4 regions of the Actinomadura sp. SCN-SB genome follow, and region 2 is predicted to be linked to each of the others. Evidence: riboswitches for the same ligand, from Rfam matches in the RefSeq annotation. Region 2 holds a riboswitch; each other region holds the start of a gene.
What was found. A riboswitch is a leader RNA that binds a small molecule or an ion and turns the genes downstream of it on or off. The one in region 2 is predicted to bind cyclic di-AMP.

Region 1: linked by a shared signal. The riboswitch ahead of ACGWYJ_RS19690 (NlpC/P60 family protein) and the one ahead of ACGWYJ_RS32155 (CHAP domain-containing protein) in region 2 are both predicted to bind cyclic di-AMP.
Region 3: linked by a shared signal. The riboswitch ahead of ACGWYJ_RS19050 (CHAP domain-containing protein) and the one ahead of ACGWYJ_RS32155 (CHAP domain-containing protein) in region 2 are both predicted to bind cyclic di-AMP.
Region 4: linked by a shared signal. The riboswitch ahead of ACGWYJ_RS04680 (C40 family peptidase) and the one ahead of ACGWYJ_RS32155 (CHAP domain-containing protein) in region 2 are both predicted to bind cyclic di-AMP.

Annotation. Positions count from the first base shown of each region.
Region 1 covers NZ_JBIMPP010000028.1:87,380-90,568, reverse strand. Annotated here, with positions in the region: gene ACGWYJ_RS19700 (RDD family protein) at 1-711, opposite strand, end outside; gene ACGWYJ_RS19695 (amino-acid N-acetyltransferase) at 715-1,242, opposite strand; cyclic di-AMP (ydaO/yuaA leader) riboswitch at 1,461-1,642, shown strand; gene ACGWYJ_RS19690 (NlpC/P60 family protein) at 1,646-2,674, shown strand; gene ACGWYJ_RS19685 (LuxR family transcriptional regulator) at 2,993-3,189, opposite strand, start outside.
Region 2 covers NZ_JBIMPP010000070.1:23,626-26,814, forward strand. Annotated here, with positions in the region: gene ACGWYJ_RS32150 (C40 family peptidase) at 1-799, opposite strand, end outside; partial or broken gene ACGWYJ_RS32155 (CHAP domain-containing protein) at 962-1,726, opposite strand; cyclic di-AMP (ydaO/yuaA leader) riboswitch at 1,751-1,826, opposite strand; gene ACGWYJ_RS32160 (TetR/AcrR family transcriptional regulator) at 2,135-2,740, opposite strand.
Region 3 covers NZ_JBIMPP010000027.1:38,224-41,412, forward strand. Annotated here, with positions in the region: gene ACGWYJ_RS19045 (hypothetical protein) at 1-642, opposite strand, end outside; gene ACGWYJ_RS19050 (CHAP domain-containing protein) at 694-1,620, opposite strand; cyclic di-AMP (ydaO/yuaA leader) riboswitch at 1,630-1,781, opposite strand; gene ACGWYJ_RS19055 (NlpC/P60 family protein) at 2,429-3,189, opposite strand, start outside.
Region 4 covers NZ_JBIMPP010000005.1:21,600-24,788, reverse strand. Annotated here, with positions in the region: gene ACGWYJ_RS04685 ((deoxy)nucleoside triphosphate pyrophosphohydrolase) at 1-17, shown strand, start outside; gene ACGWYJ_RS04680 (C40 family peptidase) at 40-1,098, opposite strand; cyclic di-AMP (ydaO/yuaA leader) riboswitch at 1,105-1,252, opposite strand; gene typA (translational GTPase TypA) at 1,449-3,189, shown strand, end outside.

The DNA of each region.
Region 1 (3,189 bases), on a different contig from region 2:
TCCGGAGAAACGGTCGTGAAGGGACTGGCGCAGTGGCTGATCCCAGATCGCCCAGAGGTAGGCCATCAGGGCCCCGATCCAGACGAGCATCATTCCGTAGGCGAGGTAATCCCACACCATCACGGCGAGCGCCAGGAAGAAGAACACGCCGATCTGGTAGCCCACATGCACGATGCCGGCGCGCCAAACCGCCTGGGTCGTCGTAATGGCGTCGCCCGCGGGCCGTACCTGGACAACGCCCAGATGCATGACGCGCTTGCCGAGCGTCCGGCCCCAGAGGGAGAGCTGCACGGCCTCATAGATGAACGGCAGCACCGACAGGACGGCGAAGAGCGTGAACAGGATCGGCCAGTTCCAGATACCGCCCTCGGTCTCGGTCTTGCTTCCGGCCGAACCCAGGCCGATCGTCCCGATCACGACGGGCACGACGAGCGCGAATCCGAACGCCGACACAAGCCCGTTGTCGAGAACCCGCGCGGCGGCGCGCCGATGGATGGGCGCGAGGGGAAGGCTCGCCGCCTCGGAAACGTCGGGGGCGCCGTGGTAACCGTAGTCCTGCTGCCAGTTCTGCTGGGGAGGCGATTGCCATTGGCCTCCCGCCGGCCCCTGCTGCCACTGCGACCCCTGATAGGACGGCGGAGGGCCGTACCGGCCCTGAGGTGGCGGGCCCGGCTGAGGATAGTGCCTGCCGCGGCGGGGGGATCTACTCATCGGTCAGTCCTCCAGGCGAAGCAACATCCGGGTATTGCCCAACGTATTCGGCTTGACCCGGTCGAGGTCCAGGAACTCTGCCACGCCTTCGTCGTAGGAACGGAGGAGTTCTTCGTACACCTCGGGCGAAACCGGGGTGCCCAGGATCGGGCGGAACCCGTGACGCGCGAAGAAGTCCACTTCGAAGGTAAGACAGAACACGCGCCGCACGCCGAGTTCCCGGGCGACTTCCAGCAGCCGCGTCACGATACGGTGGCCGATGCCGCGCCCCCCGTACCCCCGGTCGACCGCCACCGAGCGGACCTCGGCCAGGTCCTCCCACATGACGTGGAGCGCGCCGCACCCGACCACCCGTCCGGGACGCCCCCCGGCGGCCTCCGCGATCTCGGCGACCCAGAACTCCTGGACGTCCTCGTACAGCTCCACCGTGTTCTTGCGCAGCATCCGGCGGCCCGAACCCGCGTACTGGCCGATGAGCCGGCTGATCTCCTGGACGTCCGCGGTACGGGCACGCCTGATCACCACATCCACAAACAGCCGACGCTATCGGACCAGGTGACGCGGCTGCGCCCCGGCGCGGACGACCAGCCGGTCAGGCGGTGCGAAGTGGCCCATAACACATCACTGCTCCCTCAACAGCCCCAACTGCATCTGAATCGCCCGGTTTCACCGAGGATTTCCGGTGTTCCGGTTGGCAGCACCCGCCCGCTCCGTTAGTCTCCTGCGCTGACATCCGGCCGCCGTCGCATGCGGCCGTACCGCCGAATCCGCGGGGCGCCGCCAGCGTTCCGGGAACCGGGGACCCACCACTTCGGCCGCTCGGGGAGGACACCGGGCCGGAGCCGGGGGGTTAATCCGCGCGACCCGCGGACGGGCCGCTCCTTGCCCGAACCCGTCAGCTAACCCGGTAGGCGGTGGAAGGAGAGGAGATTTGGTGGAGTCGTCGCGCCCTGGTCACTCGTCGCGCGGTTCTGGATCCGTCCCCCGCCGCCCGGGATCCGTTTCCCGCCGGAAGGCCGCGGCCGGGCTCCGGATCACCGTCGCGGGCGCTCTGATCGCGACCACGGCGGTGCTCCAGCCGGTCGCCGCGCACGCCGACCCGGAGCCGTCCACCAAGGACCTCAGGGCCCAGGCGTACAAGCTCGCCGACCAGCTCGAACAGCTCACCGAGCAGTACAACGGGCTGCGCGTCAAGCTCCAGCAGTCGCAGCGGGCCGCCAAGGTCGCCGCCGACAACGCCCGCCGCCAGGAGGAGGCGCTCTCCGGGCTCCGCGAGAAGGTCGGGACCCTGGCCGCCACCAGCTACATGAAGGGCGGCGCCGACCCCACCGCCCAGTTCCTCTCCGCGCGGGACCCGCAGGCCGTCCTCGACCAGGCCGCCACGCTGCACTTCTTCGCCGCCCAGGACGGCACCCGGGTCGCGGGCATGCTCCAGGCGATGCAGGCCGCCCAGCGCGCCCGCAAGGCCGCCCAGAACCGCGCCGACCAGGTCGAGAAGCTGCGCACCGACCTCAACGCGCAGCGCAAGAAGGTCACCGCCCTGTACGAGAAGGTCCGCGGGACGCTCGTCAAGCGCGACCCCACGGAACTGGCCCGGCTCCCCGTCATCGGTGACGGCAAGGCCGCGCAGGCGCTCCGGCTGGCCATGGGCAAGATCGGGCGGCCGTACGTCTGGGGCGCCTCGGGCCCGAACGCCTTCGACTGCTCCGGACTGATCATGTGGGCGTACCGGCAGGTCGGCATCAGCCTCCCGCACTACACCGGCAGCCAGTGGAACGCGGGCACGCACATCTCCCGCAGCCAGCTCCAGCCGGGCGACCTGGTGTTCTTCTACTCCGACCTGCACCACGTGGGCATGTACGTGGGCGGCGGGAAGATGCTGCACGCCCCGCAGACCGGGGACGTCGTCAAGATCTCCCCGATGGCCGGCAGGCCGTTCGCGGGCGCCGTCCGCGTCGCCTGAGATCTGCTGACACCGGTCGAACGCAGCCCGACACCACTCGGGCGATCGCCCGAGATCGGGAGCGGTGGAACGGTCTTCGCCGGCGGCCCCGGAGGAGCGGGAGGAATGCGGCGGGGGGCCTTAGCCAGGATGATCGTGGAACCACGTCCGCGGCGACGCATCGGCAGGGACCTACCTGCGAGGGGGCGGCGTCGCCGCAACGGGGGCGGACGGAGTTCGCCTACTTCTGTTGCCGGTCGTTCTGTCTTGCCGTGTTCGCTCGTCCTGCGCCCGTATCCTCCCGGCGGGCGGGGCGTGAACCCTGGCTGGGTTCGTGTCCTAGATGAGCTGCCTGCGGGCCGCCCACACAACGGCCTCGATCGGCGTGTTCACTTCGAGCCGGTCGCAGATGGTCCGCAGCCTCCGCCGCAGGGTCCGTGCGCTCAGCTCGAGCTTGCGTGCCGCCACATCGGCTGTGACACCGCTGGCGATCTGCGCGAGCAGTCGGATCTCCTCCTCGTTCAGTCGCAGATCGT
Region 2 (3,189 bases):
GGCCCAGGTCCGGATAGAAGAACAGGATGTCACCCGGCTGTACCTGACCGCGGGACGAGATGCGTGTCCCCATGTTGTACTGCGCGCCGGTGTAGTGCGGCAGGCTCATGCCAACCTTGGCGTACGCCCAGAGCATCAGGCCTGAGCAGTCGAAGGAGTTCGGGCCTGCCGCGCCGTACACGTACGGCTTGCCCACGCGTGACAGGGCGGCGTTCACGACGACCGCGGCCTTTCCGGATGCCGGTGACGACACCGGCGGTGCCCCGCCCGTCCCGCCGCGCGACGCCGGGATCTTGCTGATCAGTTTCTCGATCTTGGCCTTCTTGGCGGCCAGGTCCTTGGTGAGCTTCTGGATCTCGGCGGTGCGTGCGCGAGCGGCGCCGGCACTGCGCTCGTATCGCATCCGGGTGAGCGCCAGCTGGCGCAGCTGCTGGACTTGCTGCGCGGCCAGGTAGCGGGAGGCCGCCGACTGGTCCAGCGCCGCTTGGACGTCGTCCCCGGTGAAGAGGGAGACCTCGGACTCCGCTCCGGGCATCATGTACTGCGAGGCGGCCAGGGCCCCGGCCTTGAGACGTGCCGTCTCGTACTCGGCACCAGCCTGTTGCGCCTGCCGTTCCGCAGCACGCTGGGCCAGGCGCGCCTTCTTCAGCGCAAGGCGCTTCCCGTTGTACTGCTCGGTGAGGATCTCGGCCTGACGCCCCAGCTTCTCCGGATCCGGAGCGGGCGCCGCCTGGACGGCCCCAGTCGTGAGCAGACCTGATCCGGCGATGAAGACCATCACCGCGGCGCGTACCGGCATCCGATGCACGAGGTCCTCCTCAGCCTTCCCCTGCCTTGATCGAGGACAAGCTACTACAAGCCCTAGTACTAGGTGGCATCGTGCAAGAAGTCGGTAGCTGACCTGCATTTTCCCGGGTCGCCCGAAACGACGTTAAGGCGGTCAGCGGGCCGGCCCCAGGTCTCACATCGGCTGCTCGACCCCGTTCGGCAGTGAGTCCCCGGCGCCCGACGACCGTCGAGAGGTGGCCAGCGGACCCAGCTCTGCGTGCAGCGAGTCCCAGAAGGCCAGTTCCTGGTCGTCGGCGAGAGTGGAGATCCTGCTCCAGAACTCCTGGTCCTCGGCCTCCGCTGCGACGTCCGCGCTGATCGTCGGCATGGGGATCGTCCTCGCCTCGGCCTCGTCGAGATCGCCTGTCGTCATGTCGACCGGCAGGGAGACGGGCATGCGGTGGTGTTTGCCGCGCTTGCGGATGCGCACCGGCGCCTCGGTGGGTACGCGTGCCGCGGCGGCCTTGCCCGCTGAGACCGCGACGGCGCCGACCACTGCGACTCCTACCAGCCCGCCCAGGACGGTATCCTGCGTTACCACCGGTGTATCCGGCTTGGCCGGCTCGGCATGACATGTGACGGTCAGTTCGCCCACCGGCTCGGGCTTGACGCCTTGAATCCCAGGTGCCTGTGCAGCGTGCTTGGGCAAGTAGTCACGATTCGTCGCGGGCCGCTCCGACGGCAACTCCTTGCCGACGACCTTCACCTTGCCTGGGTAGCCGTACCCCACCACGGAGTCGGTGTCGCGGGTCTTGCGCTTGAGGTGAATGCCGTCGGTGTTGGCCTCGATGGTGCGGATGGTGGAGCCGTTCACCTTCTCCACGATCCCGACGTGCTGGATGGCGTCGAGATCCTTCGAGCCGGACCATGCGAAGAACACCAGCGCGCCCGGTTCGGGCTTGGTGCCCCATGCGTCCTGCTTCGGGTTAGCTGACGGGTTCGGGCCAGGAGAGCCCTACCGCGCATGGGCGGATTCACCTCAGGAACATGGGTCCCCGGCTCCCCCGGCAGGTAGGCGGCAAAGGGAGAGCTGCATGGCACGTGCCGACAGGACTCGGCGGGTGGCTCGACCTCCCGGGCGGAGGTAGATCACGAGCCAAACTACGATGGAATGGACCGCCTGACCGGGACGAGGTACGCGTACGTCGCCGCGGGCATGAGCAGCGCACTGCTGCCTCCGCATGCAGGAAGATCTCTTTCGTTCACTAAAGTACGGTTTGCCCCCACCTGGGCTCTTCTACTGAGTCAGGGTGGCACGTTGATGCGGTTCTTGACCTCACCAACGGCCTGGCGCCGCAGGCAGACCTCACCGGACCGGCATGAGCACGCCGAGCAAGGTCTTCTCCAGAATCTCGCCCACGCTCTCCGCAATCATCCGTCCGGCGGCGGCCTCGTCGGCGGCCGCATGCAGCAACGAGTAAACCGTGGTCACCAGCCAGTCGACGGGGAGGTCAGCGCGGAAGACCCCAGCTTCCCGGCCTCGGACGATAAGGCGTTCCACGTGGGCCATCGGCTCGTCGTGGTAGCGCCGCACCTCCTCGGCGGTGAGGGCGTGCTGCGCGGCGGTGTGCAGGCTGCCGAATCGGTTGAGCAGCGGCCAGCAGGTGCGGATCAGCCGGGCGAACGCCTCGGCCGGCGGCCCCTGCGCGGGCGCGGCCTCCTCGACGACGTTCGTGCCCTCGGCGATGGACGCGGCCAGGACCGCTCTTAGCAGGTCCTCACGGGAGGCGAAGTGCCCGTACAGAGTGACCCGGGCCACGTCGGCCGCCTTGGCGATGTCGCTCATACTGATGTCCGGATCGCGGGCGAAGCACTCGGTGGCCGCGGAGACGATCGCCGCGAGATTCCGCTCCGCATCCGCCCGCCTGCGCTCTCCGGCTCGCCGCCCCCGCACGTCCGCACCCTGCGCCATGAGCGCATCCTAACAAGAACCCGAACAGGCCTGTTTGAGTTAACGAGTGGGAGACTCTCACCTTCCCCCAGCGCGCAGGAGGAGCCTCACCGGGATCGGCCGATCCAGGCTGAGGACCCTCGTCACCATGCCGAACCTGTCCCCTTTTGCCCCAAGTTTCACTTCGGCCTCAAAGGTCACGATCAAGGGTCTCATCCCCGGTATCCCCGGCATCCCCGCAAAAAGCCGCGTCGGGCGGGCGTGGCGGTCATCGTTGCGCCCAATGGCGCGCAGGCGGGTGCCTGCATGGCCGTTCGATACGCCCTGCCCACCGCCCTTTCGCGCCAGTCTCGGCCACCGCAGCGAGGGGAGACCGGCCAGAACCGGAATAGATGCCCCCTAGGACGGGTTTTTGTACCTCGGACAGTGCGTTTGCCCAGGATTTGCCCTGAGCTGGATGTTTGATACTG
Region 3 (3,189 bases), on a different contig from region 2:
CACGGCCGCGTCCAGGCGGCGGGCGATCTCCCGCAGCCCCGGGGCGTCGCCGATGACCAGGACGGAGCGGCCGCGGACGACGGTCAGCGGGCCGCCGTCCCAGATCTCGGCGTCGTCGGCGTGACCGCGCGCCGTCCCGTCCCCGACGACCGCCCAGCCGCCGGGACGCGGCGCGAACACCAGGTACCGGGTACGGGCGACGGGCTCGGCGTCGTGGCCGCGGAGGGTGTAGGTCAGCCGGATCCTGACGACGGCGGCGCCGCCTCCGGTGGATTCCAGGGACGTGAAGTCCTCCCGCCAGTCCCGCAGCGGCAGCTTGAGCAGGTTGTCGAACATCACCGCCTGGGCCTGCCGGTAGGGCGCGGGCGCCGAGGCGAGGGTCGCCATGAAGGCGATCCGGTCGCGGTCGCGTACCGCGCGGGCACGGTTGGCCAGGACGGCGCCTATCGCGTTCCGGTCGGGCGGCGCCACGGCTTCCCGGGCCGCGCCGGGGGCGCCGGACCGGCCGTCGCCGGGACGGGCACCGGCCAGGCCCAGGCCGCCGAGCACGCAGACGGCGAGTCCCGCGGCGACGGCGATCGACGCCGTGCGCCGCGGGACCCGCGCCCGTCCGCGGACCGAGCCCGCGCCTCCCGCGCCCATGCGCGTGATCCTATGCGCGCGGTGCGGCCCGGCCGGCCGCCCTCCGGTCGGTCACCCCTTGGCGTAGTCGGGGTAGCCGTAGCCGACGACGGTGCTGGTGGACCGCTGCCGCACGCGGACCGCGTTGCTGGTGTTGCCCTCGACGGTCTCGATCGTGCCGTGCCCCTTGTCCTTGATCACCATCCCGACGTGCTCGATGGCGTAGAGGTTCTTGGAGCCGTTCCAGGCGAAGAAGACGATGGCGCCCGGCCTCGGCCTGGTGCCCCAGCGATCCCGCTCCTGGAACCACTTGGCGTGCTCGATCGTCCAGGCGTCGCTGCCGATCTGGTCGCTCAGGCCGAGTTTGTCGCCGACCCAGGAGATGAACATGCTGCACCAGGCGGCGTTGGCGTAGATCTTCGGGTCGCGCCCGCCGTCGCGCCGCGCGGTCTCCCTGGCCCGCTTGGTCGTGACGTACCACTCCTGGAACTTGGTCTTGCCCTGGGAGTCCTCCTGGATCCCGACCTGCTCCCTGGCGAGCTTGATGGCGTCGGCGGCGGTGACCCTCTTCTTGGCGGGCGCCGGCCGGGCGGCCTTCGGCGCCGGGGCCTTGGGCGCGGCCACCTGCCGTTGGACGTCCGCGTGCTCCTCGGCCTCGGCCTCGGCCTCCGCCGGTATGGACTGTCCCGGCATGGACCGCACGCGCTTCGCCTTGGCCTTGCGCTTCATGATCGTGGCGCGGACCAGGGACGCGTGGCCGTTCTCGCTCTCGCCGTCCTCCCGCGACGTGTGCGGGACGCCGACCTCGGCGTCGGGGGCCACCGCCGCCAGGGTGGCGGCTCGCGCGGACGGGCCGTCGGCCCCGGCGATCCTGGCGGTCCCGGCGGCCAGGCCGATCAGCGTGACACCGGCGAGCAGCCCGCCGGTGGTGCGGAGGGTGACGTTCAGGGGTTGGGGGGTGCGGTGCCTTCCCTTGGCACAGCGGTGCTTAGCTGCCACGTGGGCTCCTCGGCTTCCAATGACCGCCTGCCGGGTTAGCTGTCGGGTTCGGGCGTGGAAGCGTGCCCTACGGCCTGGACGTCACGTCCTGCGGCCGATTCACCCCGTGGGACTGGATGGGTCCCCGGCTCCGCGTCGCGCGGACTCGGCGGTGGGCGTCCGGTACGTCCGGACGCCGACATCTCGGACTGGGTCGGCTCCCCGAAGGGGTCGGGGCCCGTGGGGGGTTGGGTGAGCGCAGCCGGGCCCGTCAAGGCCCGTCAAGCCGCACGGCCGAAGACGGCGTGGCCGCCCCGGCTCCCCAAGGGATCAGGGGAAGAAACGGGGACGTCCCAGGGAAGCGGGGACGGGCGGCCACGCCTGGCTCCAGGCCGCGCTGCGAGGCGCTATGGGAGTTGTCGGTTCTTCGGGATTGTGGGGGCGTCCAAGAACAGGAATCGCCCACGGCCGAGGCCCGATGGGTGGGCCGCCATGAACGCCACGGAAGCGCCCATGCACACTGCCGTGATGCTCACGGTGCGGCCGGGCCGGCCTTGAGTGAACTGGAGTGGAACTGAAGTGACGCGGCACCTGGGGAGTGCCGAGCGGGGACGGCACCTGGGGGGTGCCGCGGAGGCGCGGTGCGTGAGAAGCGCCGCTACCTGGGGCGACGCCTGGCGGGCGCCGCGAGTGGGACACAAGATAGCAAAGGTCGGCGAGATGGCAAATAGGGGCACAAAAAGCCGCCGGACCAGGGACAACCCGATCCGGCGGCGTCGGCTCGACTCGATCTTGACTACCCGGCCCTGACCACGGCGGCCCCGCCGGGTCAGGGCCGGCCCGCGCCGACGTAGTTCGCCGCGTAGTAGCCGGAGTTGATGTTGACGATGGACACCGTCTTGCCGGTGCTCGGCGCGTGGATCATCTGGCCGTTGCCGATGTAGAGCCCCACATGCCCGAGGTTGCTGAAGAACACCAGGTCACCGGGCTGCAGGTCGCTCTTGGCCACCCGCTTGGTGGCGGCGTACTGCGAGTTGGTGGTACGGGTGATGTTGACCCCCGCCGCCGCCCACGCCTTCATCGTCAGGCCGGAGCAGTCGTAGGAGTTCGGCCCCTCGGCGCCGTACTGGTACGGCTTGCCCTTCTGGGCGAAGGCGAAGTTCAACGCGACCCGCGCGGGCCCGCTGGCCGGGCCGTTGTAGGTGCCGCCGACACCGCCGCCGGCGGACGGTGGGTCGTACTTGGCGACCAGCGCCTTCTGCTTCCTGACCTGTTTGTCGAGGACGGCCTTGCGCGCCTTCAGCTCGTCCTGCTGCCTCTTGGCCTCGTCGTAGGCGGCCTTGGTCTGGGCCAGCTCGCGCTGCACCCGCTGCGCCGCGCCGAGGAACTGGGCCAGCTCGGAGCTGCGGTTGCGGGCGAGGTGCGTGAAGACCGCGGCCTGGTCGAGCACCGCCTGCGGGTCGTCGGCGCCCACGAGACCGGCGACGTCACCGGTGTTGCCCCGCTTGTACGCGTCGGCGGCCATCTGGGAGACCTTCGCCTGCAACGCGTTGTAGGTGGCGAGCTCTTCGGCGCTGGACGCCTTGGACG
Region 4 (3,189 bases), on a different contig from region 2:
TGAACGCCGCGCCCTGAGCGCCCCGAGCGCCGTGAAGGGTCACTCGATGCGGTTGGCGGCGGCGAAGTCGGAACGGTCCGACAGCTTCGAGATCTTGACCACGTCGCCGGTCTGCGGGGCGTGCAGGAACATGCCGTCGCCCAGGTAGATGCCCATGTGGTGGAGGCTCGCGCCGAAGTAGACCAGATCGCCGGAGCGCAGCCGGTCCCGGCTCACCTTCGTGCCCTCGTTGACCAGGGCGCCGGTGTAGTGGGGGAGGCCGCTCTTGCCGACCTGCGCGTACGCCCAGACGACCAGTCCCGAGCAGTCGAAGCTGTTCGGTCCGGCGGCGGCCCAGACATAGGGGCTGCCGAGCTTGGTGAGCGCCTTGCGGGCCATTTTGGCGGGCAGACCGGAGCCCTTGACGGTGGCCTTGAGACCGGTGCGGGGGTCCTTGGCGATGGTGGTGGTCAGCTTGTCGAGCTGCTTGGTGACCTCGTCCACCTTGGCCTTGGCGGCGGCGCGGGCGGTCTCGGCCTCCGCCGCCGCCCGCCGGACCTGGGCGGTGTGCGCGGCGGCGGCGCGGCGGGCGGCGTTGGCCCGGTCGATCTGCGCCTGGAGCCGGTTGACGACGGCGGCCTGGTTCCGGGCCAGGTAGGCCGAGGCGGCGAGCCCGCCGGTGTCGCCGCCGCTGAACAGCATGTCGGGGCCGCCGGTCATGTAGTCGGCGGCGGCGAGCCTGGCGAGTTCCTGCCGTGCCGGGGCGACCTGGGCCTCCAGCGCGGCGGCCGTCTTCGCGGCGTCCTGCTCGGCGCGCCGTGCCCTGTCCAGGTCGACCCGGGCCTTGTTGTAGCGCTCGGTGAGCTTCTCGGCCTCGGTGTTCAGCGCGTCCAGCCGCTTGCGCAGCTCGCCCTCGGTGGGCTTCCTGGACGTCCGGGCCGAGGACGAGGCCGAGGGCGAAGGCGCCGCTGCGAGCGCGGCGGCGGAGGCGGCGGCCGGCGCGTGCGCGGGACGGACGGCCGCCTGGGCGGCGATGGGGGCTCCGGCGCCGAAGACGACGACGGCGGCGGAGGCGATGGCGGGCATGGCGAAACGGCGTTCACGGGGTGCCGGTGTCAAACCGTGCTCTCCTCTCCTTCTCCGCCTACCGGGTTAGCTGACGGGTTCGGGCCAGGAGTCGCCCTACGGCGCGCGTCACGGGCACACGCGCCGATTCACCCCGGGGCTAGCTCTGGGTCCCCGGTTCCCTTGCGGGACTCGGCGGTCCGGCCGTCGTCCCGGGGGCGGGACGCCGAACGACCGGATCTGCAGGACTGTACAGAGAACCGGCAAAAGTGGCCAAATAGACCAAATCCACCGGATGGGGCGAAAGGGTGACCGGAGGCCGCGCAGGACCCCGTCCGGCCAAGTAGACTGAGAAGGCCGCGCGTCTGCGGCGATCCCCGAACCTGACCCCAAGGCGAGCCCGCATGCCCATCTCCACGCGCGATGACCTCCGGAACGTCGCGATCGTCGCCCATGTCGACCACGGCAAGACGACGCTGGTCGACGCCATGCTCTGGCAGTCCGGCGCGTTCCGCGAGAACCAGGACGTGGACGACCGCGTCCTGGACTCCGGCGACCTGGAGCGCGAGAAGGGCATCACGATCCTGGCCAAGAACACCGCCGTCCGGCACGCCGGGATGACCATCAACATCATCGACACCCCCGGCCACGCCGACTTCGGCGGCGAGGTGGAGCGCGGGCTGTCCATGGTGGACGGCGTGGTGCTGCTGGTGGACGCCAGCGAGGGCCCGCTGCCACAGACCAGGTTCGTGCTGCGCAAGGCGCTGGCCGCGCGGCTCCCGGTGATCCTGGTCGTCAACAAGACCGACCGCGCCGACGCCCGCATCGACGAGGTCGTGGACGAGACCTACGAGCTGTTCATGGACCTCGACGCCGACGAGGACCAGATCGACTTCCCGATCGTCTACGCCTCCGGGCGGGCCGGCCGCGCGTCCCTCACCAAGCCCGGCAACGGCGAGCTGCCCGACAGCGCCGACCTGGAGCCGCTGTTCGAGGTGATCAAGAGCACCATCCCCGCGCCGTCCTACGACCCCGACGCCCCGCTCCAGGCGCACGTCACCAACCTGGACGCCTCCAGCTACCTGGGCCGGATCGCGCTGTGCCGCGTCCACTCCGGGACGATCAAGAAGGGCCAGCAGGTCGCCTGGTGCCGGCGTGACGGCAGCGTGGAACGGGTCCGGATCAGCGAGCTGCTGATGACCGAGGCGCTCACCCGCAAGCCCGCCGACGAGGCCGGGCCCGGCGACATCATCGCGCTGGCCGGCATCCCCGAGATCATGATCGGTGAGACCCTGGCCGATCCGGACGACCCGCGCCCGCTGCCGCTGATCACGGTGGACGAGCCGGCCATCTCGATGACCATCGGCACCAACACCAGCCCCCTCGCGGGCCGGGAGAAGGGCACCAAGGTCACCGCCCGGCTGGTCAAGGACCGGCTCGACCGGGAGCTGGTGGGCAACGTCTCCCTGCGCGTCCTGCCGACCGAGCGTCCCGACACCTGGGAGGTGCAGGGCCGTGGCGAGCTGGCGCTGGCGATCCTGGTGGAGAACATGCGCCGGGAGGGCTACGAGCTGACCGTCGGCAAGCCGCAGGTCGTCGCCAAGGACATCGACGGCAAGCGGTACGAGCCGGTGGAGCGGCTGACCATCGACATCCCCGAGGAGCACCTGGGCGCGGTCACCCAGCTCATGGCCGTCCGCAAGGGACGGATGGAGCAGATGACCAACTACGGGAACATCGGGGGGTCGGGGGGGTCGTCCCCCACGAGGCGGCAGAGCACCGGCTGGATCCGGATGGAGTTCCTGGTCCCGGCGCGCGGCCTGATCGGGTTCCGCACCGAGTTCATGACCGAGACCCGCGGCACCGGGATCGCCCACCATGTCTTCGAGGGCTACGAGCCCTGGTTCGGCGAGCTGCGCACCCGTCCGTCCGGCTCGCTGGTCGCCGACCGGCACGGCGCCGCCACCGCGTACGCGATCATCAACCTCCAGGAGCGCGGGACGTTCTTCGTCGGCCCCACCACCGAGGTCTACGAAGGCATGATCGTCGGGGAGAACTCCCGGTCCGACGACATGGACGTCAACATCACCAAGGAGAAGCAGAAGACCAACATCCGCTCCTCCACCGCCGAGGCCACCGAGTCGC